3 regions of the Leclercia sp. G3L genome follow, and region 2 is predicted to be linked to each of the others. Evidence: predicted binding sites of a transcription regulator. Region 2 holds the regulator's gene; each other region holds the start of a gene.
The links. The regulator sigma-54, encoded in region 2, starts transcription at its own class of promoters, with help from an activator protein. The targets are predictions, from matches to a motif close to GTTGGCACANNTTTCGCTNT.
Positions count from the first base shown of each region.

Region 1: the regulator sigma-54 is predicted to act here: its motif matches at 2,147-2,166, upstream of LRS40_RS23995 (amino acid ABC transporter substrate-binding protein).
Region 3: the regulator sigma-54 is predicted to act here: its motif matches at 1,554-1,573, upstream of glnK (P-II family nitrogen regulator).

Region 1 covers NZ_CP088265.1:4,688,555-4,691,813, reverse strand. The annotation lists gene gltK (glutamate/aspartate ABC transporter permease GltK) at 1-67, opposite strand, end outside; gene gltJ (glutamate/aspartate ABC transporter permease GltJ) at 67-807, opposite strand; gene LRS40_RS23995 (amino acid ABC transporter substrate-binding protein) at 966-1,874, opposite strand; gene lnt (apolipoprotein N-acyltransferase) at 2,268-3,259, opposite strand, start outside.
Region 2 covers NZ_CP088265.1:1,712,234-1,715,492, forward strand. The annotation lists gene ptsN (PTS IIA-like nitrogen regulatory protein PtsN) at 1-192, opposite strand, end outside; gene hpf (ribosome hibernation promoting factor) at 275-562, opposite strand; gene rpoN (RNA polymerase factor sigma-54) at 585-2,018, opposite strand; gene lptB (LPS export ABC transporter ATP-binding protein) at 2,066-2,791, opposite strand; gene lptA (lipopolysaccharide ABC transporter substrate-binding protein LptA) at 2,798-3,259, opposite strand, start outside.
Region 3 covers NZ_CP088265.1:75,299-78,557, forward strand. The annotation lists gene amtB (ammonium transporter AmtB) at 1-1,134, opposite strand, end outside; gene glnK (P-II family nitrogen regulator) at 1,168-1,506, opposite strand; gene LRS40_RS01805 (SmdB family multidrug efflux ABC transporter permease/ATP-binding protein) at 1,703-3,259, opposite strand, start outside.

The sequences.
Region 1 (3,259 bases), 1.9 Mb from region 2:
TGATGATCAGACCATCAATCAGGTAGGGCAGGGAAGGAACAATGGAACTCCAGTCAAATTCGTACATTATTTGCCCCCCAGATTGCCCGGCAGGCGAACTTTACGTTCGACCAGGTTCATCACCAGCATAATCACAGCGTTAATCAGCACGTAGGCCAGGGTAATGGCGGTGAAGGATTCCCACGCGTGGGCGGAGTAATCCAGCAGTTTGCCCGCCTGCGCGGCCATATCAACCAGACCGATGGTGGAGGCGATGGCCGAGTTTTTCACCAGGTTCATCATCTCCGAGGTCATCGGCGGCACAATCACGCGATAGGCATTCGGCAGCAGCACATAGCGGTAGGCCTGGGGTAAGGTCAGACCCATCGCCAGGGCAGCATTTTTCTGTCCGCGGGGCAGGGACTGGATCGCGGCGCGCACCTGCTCGCACACGCGGGCGGCAGTGAACAGACCCAGGCATAGCATGGAAGAGACAAAGAACTGAACGTTAGGATCCAGTTCAGATTTGAACCACATGCCAATATCTTCCGGCAGCAGTTCCGGGATAACCAGATACCAGGTAAAGAACTGCACGATTAACGGAACGTTACGGAACAGTTCGACGTAGCAGGTTCCCAGCGAGGAGAGAAAACGGTTAGGCACGGTACGTAAAATACCGAACAGCGAGCCGACGAGGAAGGCGATGATCCAGGCGGTGATCGACAGTGCGACCGTGACCTGAAAACCGCTCCACAGCCAGCCAAGATAGGTGGTGTTGCCGAACGGGGCTTGCTGCAGGAAAATGCCCCAGTTCCAGTCGATTGACATAATAAACTCCAGAAAAAAAAGGGTAGCAGCGCTACCCTCGAAGATTGGTGAGAAGCTTTAATGTTCGCGCTGAGTGGGGAACGACCACTCAACGTTTAGTCTGTCCGCGCTTCCCGACAATCGAGAGGGCAGGAGGTCCCGCCCCTTAATGGTTCTAATTAGTTAAGTGCTTTGTCATTCGGTTCTTTAAACAGAGCCTTCATGTCATCAGACAGCTCAAAGTTCATGTTCAGATTTTTTGGTGGGATTGGGTTCTTGAACCACTTATCGAACCATTTTTCCGCGTCGCCGGAGGTCTGAACCTGAGCGATGGTGTCATCGACCAGTTTCTTAAATTCCGCGTCGTCTTTACGCATCATGCAGCCATAGGCTTCTTTGGATTGCGCGGTGCCGACGATTTCCCAGTTGTCCGGTTTCTTCGCTTTCGCACGCTCACCGGCCAGCAGGGCATCATCCATCATAAACGCAACGGCGCGGCCGCTTTCCAGGGTGCGGAAAGAGTCGCCGTGGTCTTTGGCGCTGATGATGCGCATGTCCATTTTCTTCTCTTCGTTCAGCTTGTGCAGCAGCACTTCAGAGGTGGTACCGGAGGTCACGACTACCGCTTTGCCTTTCAGGTCTGCGAAGTCTTTAATCTCGCCGCCTTTTTTGGTCAGCAGACGGGTGCCGACCACGAAGATGGTATCGGAGAAGGCCGCCTGTTTCTGACGCTCAAGGTTGTTGGTGGTGGAGCCGCACTCAAAATCGAAGGTGCCGTTTTGCAGCAGCGGGATACGGTTTTGTGAAGTGATTGGGATCAGCTTCACTTCCAGGTCCGGTTTATTAAGCTTTTTCTTCACCGCGTCAACGATCGCGTTGGAGTAAGCCTGAGAGTAACCCACGACTTTTTGCGTGTTGTCGTAGTATGAGAACGGAACAGAGGATTCACGGTGGCCGACCACAATCACGCCGTTTTTGGCGATTTTTTCCAGCGTACCGCCCGCTGCCGGGGCAGCATCTTCGGCGTGCACGACGCCCGCGGACAATCCCATCACCAGCATTGCTGTGGCCAGTTTACGTAATTGCATATCCAACTCCTTTTTTATCAACGTCAGGTGCGCATTGATATTCGGTGTGATGTTGTTATAACTCGCGCGATACGAGTGCAGTGTTATACGTGTTTGTTAACATTTAGTTTGGCTTAATGTAAAGATTTTGCTGCGTTATTGTTTATTTTTGCGAAGCGCGCCGCACCATTCAGAGGCATAAATCTGCCGTTGCACCGTTTCGGTGCTACCGGTGAACAATGCTGGTGCGACCGGGTTGCACGTTAAGCCAAATCGCGTTTGCGTGAATAAACAAAGCAATAGGCGTGCCAGAGTTGGGGAGAGTGGGGAATTGCCCGGCGGCGCTTTGCTTGCCGGGCCTACAAACGTAGGCCGGGTAAGGCGAAGCCGCCACCCGGCAACAGAGGGGAAATGTTACTTACGACGCTGACGAAGGCTCATCAGCACGGCGCCAAAGCCGAACAGCGCGGTCAGGATCCATAGGGGCCAGTTGCCGGTACGAGCGTAAGGCGTCAGCCCGGTCGTTGGCGTGACCTTCGCAGTCAGCACGTCGCGGGTAAACTGCGGCAGCATGGCCTGAATTTCACCCTGCGGGCCAATCACCGCCGTAATGCCATTGTTGGTACTGCGCAGCAGCGGACGCGCCAGCTCCAGGGAGCGCATGCGCGCCATCTGGAAGTGCTGCCACGGGCCGATCGACTTACCGAACCAGGCATCGTTAGAGATGGTCAGGAGATAGTCGGTATTGGGACGGAAATTATCCCGCACCTGCTCACCGAGGATGATTTCGTAGCATATGGCGGCGGTCAGCAGGAAGCCGTGGGCGCTCAGCTGAGGCTGAACGTAGGAGCCCCGGCTAAACGAGGACATCGGCAAATCGAAGAACGGCGCCAGCGGACGCAGAATCGACTCCAGCGGCACAAACTCACCAAAGGGCACCAGGTGATTTTTATTGTAGCGGTTGGTCGACTCGTAGCTGTACGGGTTGTCTTTTCCCAGCGTGATGATGGTGTTGTAGGTGTCGTAACGGTTTTGCTTGTTCAGACGCGCATCCACAATACCGGTGATCAGGGTGGTGTCACGGGCGCGCAGCAGATCGTCCATCATGGCGAGAAAACGCTGCTGGTTGATCTCCAGATCCGGGATCGCCGACTCCGGCCAGATAATCAACTGGGATTTACCCATCTCTTTCTGGGTGGCATCCAGATAAATTTTCAGGGTGTTGATCAGCTGACCTTCATCCCATTTCAGCGACTGGGGAATATTGCCCTGCACCATCGACACCTGGGTGGCGCGTTCCGGCTCAAGGGTAAACCACTGGATATAACGCAGTGGGAAAGGCAGGGCAAAGAGGATCAGCGCCGCCGCCAGCGGACGCCAGTTGCGCTGTACCAGCGCCAGCACCA
Region 2 (3,259 bases):
GCCGGTACTGCCCATTTTTTCACGGGTCAGGATCGCTTCAAACACCACCTGGGGCGGCAGGCTCAGCTGCTTTGCGGCCAGTTCACTGATGATCTCCAGCGCACGTTTTTTGCTCTGGCAGTGGACGGCACTGCGGGTACATTCCTGATTAAGGACACTGCTCAGTTGTAGAGTTGAATCGTTATTCATCATAATTTCACCTAAGCGCTAACTGTACAAAGGGCCCGTTGTGTTTCACAACAGGCCAACCTGCACCCGTTAACTGCCCGGACAATTAGTGTTGTTTCAGTTTATCTTTATGTTTGTTTAGCTGTCGTGCCAGCTTGTCAATCAAGCCGTCGATAGCCGCGTACATGTCTTGCCCTTCCGCACTGGCATGGATTTCGCCCCCGTTGACGTGCAGGGTCGCATCCGAGATATGAGTCACTTTTTCCACTTTTAACACAATGTAGACCTGATTGATCCTCTCAAAATACTGCTCAAGCTTAGCGAATTTTGCATTCACAAAATCGCGCAGGGCCTCAGTGATTTCGACGTTGTGTCCAGTGATGTTGAGCTGCATAGTGTCTTCCTTATCGGTAGAGTCAGACCAGTTGTTTACGCTGGTTTGACGGCGGAATGGATAAAGACTCTCGATACTTCGCAACAGTGCGGCGTGCAACCATGATACCTTGATCGGACAGCATGGTGGTTAACTTACTGTCGCTCAGTGGTTTCGCGGGGTTTTCCGCGGCGATCAACTTTTTCACCAGCGCCCGGATGGCCGTCGACGAAGCTTCGCCGCCGCCTTCGGTGTTGACATGGCTGGAGAAAAAATACTTAAGCTCAAAAATACCGCGCGGACTGTGCAGATACTTCTGCGTCGTCACGCGGGAAATCGTCGATTCATGCATCTCGACGGCCTGGGCGATATCGGCCAGCACCATCGGCCTCATAAATTCTTCACCTTGTTCAAAGAACGCCTGCTGTTGTTCCACGATGCAGCGGCTGACGCGCAGCAGCGTATCATTGCGGCTCTCGAGGCTTTTGATCAGCCAGCGCGCTTCCTGAAGATTACTGCGGATATATTGGTTATCCGAGTCGTTGCGCGCGCTGGTGCACATCGAGGCGTACTGCTGATTTATCTGCAGACGAGGGATGCTGTCGGAATTCAACTCCACGGTCCACAGGCCGTTATGCTTGCGCACCAGTACATCGGGAATGACGTACTCGGGCTCGCTGGTCTGGATAGACTGCCCCGGACGCGGATCCAGCGACTGAATCAGATTGACCGCTTCTTTCAGGATCTCTTCCTTCAGCCGCGTCACGCGCATCAGGGAGCGGAAGTCGTGGTTAGCCAGCAGATCCAGATGCTCGCTGACGATCAGGCGAGCCTCTTCCAGCCACGGCGTCTCTTTAACAAACTGCGAAAGCTGAATCAGCAGGCAGTCACGTAAATCGCGTGCCGCGACGCCAACCGGATCAAAACGCTGAACGCGCTTCAGAACCGCTTCGATCTCTTCGAGATCGATCTCATCATCACCGATGCTTTCCAGAATGTCGTCCAGCGACACGGTCAAATAGCCGGTCTCATCGACGGCATCGACAATGGAGGTGGCGATGGCGCGATCGGTATCGGAAAAGGGCGTCAGCTCCACCTGCCACATCAGGTAATCCTGCAGCGACTGGGTAGTTTCGCCCTGATACACCGGCAATTCATCATCCTGGTAGTCTGCGCGCGTGCCGGATGGCGTGCCGGCGGTGTAGATCTCATCCCAGCTGGCATCGAGAGGAAGCTCGTCAGGCATCTCTTTTTGCTCCAGCGCATCAACGCTGTCGAGAGTTTCGTTATCCTGGGTTTGCTGAGTTTCTACCTCATCGTGAAGATCGGTTTGCTCAAGCAGGGGATTACTGTCCAGCGCCTGCTGGAGTTCCTGCTGAAGTTCCAGCGTTGACAGCTGCAACAGACGAATAGCCTGTTGTAACTGCGGCGTCATTGCCAGCTGTTGGCTGAGCCTTAATTGCAAACCTTGCTTCATGTTCAGAGCATTTTTCTCCGTTTACGCGAGACTGAACTTCTACCCTATCAGAGTCTGAAGTCTTCCCCAAGATACACGCGCTTAACATGCTCATCTTCGAGGATCTGTTGCGGTGTACCGTGGGCAATAAGATGGCCCTGGCTGACGATGTAGGCTCGCTCACAGACCGCCAGCGTCTCGCGTACGTTGTGGTCGGTGATAAGCACGCCCAGGCCACTGTCGCGCAGATGCTCAATAATACGTTTGATATCGATAACCGAAATCGGGTCAACACCCGCGAAAGGTTCATCGAGCAGGATAAATTTCGGGTTGGCCGCCAGCGCGCGGGCAATTTCCACACGGCGGCGTTCACCACCGGAGAGCGCCTGGCCCATGCTGTCGCGCAGATGTTCGATATGGAACTCTTCCATCAGTTCGTTGGCGCGATCCTGACGCTGTTCGGAGGTCAAATCGTCACGGATTTGCAGCACCGCCATCAGGTTGTCGAAGACGCTGAGACGGCGAAAAATTGAGGCTTCCTGCGGCAGGTAACCGATGCCGCGGCGCGCACGCGCGTGAAGGGGCAGCAGGCTGATGTCTTCGTCATCAATGATGATGTTGCCCGCGTCGCGCGGCACAATGCCTACCACCATATAAAAGGTGGTGGTTTTACCTGCACCGTTAGGACCCAACAGGCCGACAATTTCGCCGGAGTTGACGGTCAAACTGACATCTTCCACTACGCGACGGCCCTTGTAGGCTTTGGCGAGATTCTTTGCAGTTAATGTTGCCATAACGAATTAGTTACTCTTTTTCTGTGCCGGGGCCTGAGTGTTGTTTTTGTCCTGCAGCTGCGATGGAACCAGAACGGTCGTCACGCGTTTGCCTTTTTCACTGAAGGCCTGCATTTTTTGCTCTTTCACCAGATAGGTAATCTTGTCGCCCTTGATGTTGCTGTCGAGCTGCTCCAGGAACGCATTGCCGGTCAACACCACGAAGTCTTTCGCCAGCTCGTAGTGCATCTGGGAGGCGTGCCCTTTCACCGGCTTGCCGTTGTCCTGCATCTGGTAGAAGGTAGCCGGGTTGCCGTAGCCATCGATAATCTCTTTACCGTCTTCACCGCCAGGACGCGTCACCACCACCTTGTCGGCGTTGATTTTGATGGTGCCCTGAGTCACGACGACATTGCCGGTAAAGGTCACAACGTTACCCTGCATATCGAGCGATTGCGTATCGGATTCGATATGAATCGGCTGTTCGGT
Region 3 (3,259 bases), 1.6 Mb from region 2:
CAGCTGAACCAGAACCTGATGTCCCATGGTCACGCCTTCTGCGTAGCCGACGCCGCCCAGTGAGGTAGAGGCGAAGAAACCGGTCATGATACAGCCGATGATGCCACACACGCCGTGCACGCCAAAGACATCACAAGGATCGTCCACACGCAGCACACGTTTCAGCGCAGTGACGCCCCACAGACCGGCCAGACCCGCGACGATACCGATGATCAGCGCACCGCCGACACCGACAAAACCACAGGCCGGGGTGATGCCAACCAGACCGGCAATGGCACCGGAACAGGCACCCAGCAGGGATGGTTTACCGCGTACCGCCCACTCGCCAAAGATCCACGAGAGGATAGCGCCCGCCGTGGCCACAACGGTGTTCACGAAGGCCAGCGCCGCAATTTCGTTGGCTGCACTGGCGGAACCGGCGTTAAAGCCAAACCAGCCGAAGTAAAGGATTGCGGTGCCGGTAAAGACCATCGGCAGGTTATGCGGTTTGAAGGCCTCTTTGCCAAAACCGACGCGTTTACCGATCAGGTATGCCCCCACCAGGCCCGCCACTGCGGCGTTGATGTGAACCACGGTACCGCCCGCAAAGTCCAGCGCGCCATGTGAGCCCAGCAGACCGCCGCCCCAGACCATATGCGCCACCGGCACATAGGAGAGCGTCAGCCATACCACGACGAAGATCAGCACCGCGGAGAAGCGAATACGTTCCGCCAGCGCCCCGACAATCAGGCCGACGGTGATACAGGCGAATGAACCCTGGAACGCCACGTGGATGTACTGATAGAAGCTGCCCATCACCGCGGTCAGCTCGATATTTTTCAGCATCGCCCAGTTGAAGCTGCCGAAGAAGGCATTACCTTCACCGAAGGCCAGCGAGTAGCCGTAAACCACCCACAGGACGCACACCAGGGCGAAGGTCACCGTCACCTGAGTGAGCATGGAGAGGACGTTTTTGCCGCGGATCAGGCCGCCGTAAAACAGCGCAATCCCCGGAATGGTCATAAACAGCACCAGCGCGGTGCAAATCATCATAAAGGCGTTATCGGCTTTGTCTGCCACCGCTGGTGCAGCCATTGCCAGCCCCGGCAGCAGTGCCAGAGACCCCAGACCTGCTTTGAATGTTGTTGTGTTCATTTTCTCGATCCCTATCACTGTGTGCCTGATTTTTTACAGTGCCGCTTCGTCGGCTTCGCCTGTACGAATGCGAATAACGCGTTGCAGCTCAGCAACGAAAATTTTGCCGTCGCCAATTTTGCCGGTGTAGGCTGCTTTGCTAATCACGTCGATAACGTCATCCAGCTGATCGTCGGCGATCGCCACGTCAATCTTCACTTTTGGCAGGAAGTTGACGCTATACTCGGCGCCACGGTACAGCTCCGCATGACCTTTCTGTCGCCCAAAGCCTTTCACCTCGGTGACGGTCAGTCCCTGAATACCCATTGAAGAGAGTGCTTCACGCACGTCTTCGAGCTTGAATGGTTTGATGACCACGGTAACCAGCTTCATATATCTCTCCAGTCAGAATTCGGTAATGGCTCGCGAACGGATTAGGTATTGCAAGCGGTGTGCCAGAATTGAAAAGAGAGGGGGGACGAGGCGTGGCGTAGAGAAGGCGAAAAAAAACGCACCATGACAGTGCATGATGCGTTTCATTTTTGCACCAACCGATTCAGCGGCTGGCAGGTTGCTTAATTTTAGTGCATCAGGCGCTGAGCGACTCTTCGCGCGTGCTGGCAGCCAGCTCTTCACCGGCCAGTTGCAGCTGATACATCTGCCAGTAACGCCCTTTCGCCTCAAGCAGTTGCTTATGGGTACCGCGCTCAACCGCCTGGCCGCGATGAAGCACCAGAATGGTATCCGCCTCAACAATGGTCGACAGGCGGTGGGCGATCACCACCAGCGTAGTGTGTTCACGTACCGCGGTCAGCGCCTGCTGGATCGCCTGCTCAGTGCCGGAGTCAATGCTGGCCGTGGCTTCATCGAGGATCAGCACCTGCGGCGTATCAATCAGCACCCGCGCCAGGGCCAGCAGCTGTTTTTGCCCCACGGAGAGGTTATTCCCCTGCTCGCCGAGGCGGGTGTGAATGCCGTCATGCAGGCCACGCGCCAGTTCTGCCAGCTGCACTTTCTCCAGCACGTCCCAAACCTGCTCCTCGTTAAACGGCCGCCCGAGCGTGACGTTGGCGAAGAAGGTATCGGCCAGCACCACCGGATCCTGCTGCACCATCGCCACCCCTTTACGCAGCGCGGCGTGGCTCAGGGTCGAGAGCGGACGCCCGTCGAGGCGAATTTCCCCTTCGGTGAGCGGGTAGTACCCCATCAGCAGGCTGGCGAGGGTACTTTTACCGCTGCCGGTATGGCCTACCAGCGCCACAAAGCTCCGGGATGGGACCTTCAGATCGATATCCTGCAACACCAGCCGATCGTCGCGATAGGCGAAAGAGACCTTATCAAACTCAATGGTGCCGCTTTGCAGGTCGCGATTGTCATGACCGTAGGCCTGACGCGGACGATCCATCAGCTCAAAGACGCGCTCGCCGGCAACCACCGCCTGTTGCAGCATCGACTGCTGGGTGGTCAGCTCGATCAGCGGCTCGTTAAGACGGCCCAGATAGCTGATAAAGGCATAGAGCACGCCGACCTCAATGGTGCCGCCAGCGGCAAAACCAAACTGCATCAGCAGTCCGCACAGCACCAGTGCCGAGAACAGGCTGAGCAGCGGGCGCAGGAGAAAACCATCCAGCCGCAGGGTCTGCATGCGGGCCATATAGTGGGAGCGGCTGGCCTCGCCCATCCGCTCGCCAAAGCGCTCCTGCTGGCGGAACTGCTGGATAACGCTCATGCCGTTGATAACTTCGTTGAAGCCATCGTTGATATCCGCCAGATAAGCCCGCACGCGACGGACAATCGGCGTGCTGTAGCGCTGGTAGATAATCATCACAATCATCACCGCCGGGAAGATGGCCATCGCCACCAGCGCCATGCGCCACTCGAGGCTGAACATCGCCACCAGCATGGCGCCGACAAGGGCGGCGCTGCGCAGCACCGTGGCGACCACCGTGACATAGAGATCGCGGATCACTTCCGTATCGTTGGTGACGCGGGAGATGATCTGCCCGACGGGCTGGGTATCGAATTCGCTCAGCGGCTGGCGCAGGGCGGCATCCATTACGTCAGTACGCAGTTGCTGTACCACCCCAACGGCGGCCTGGTTAAACAGCAGCGACTGGGCATAGTGCAATCCGGCCGCAAGCAGTTG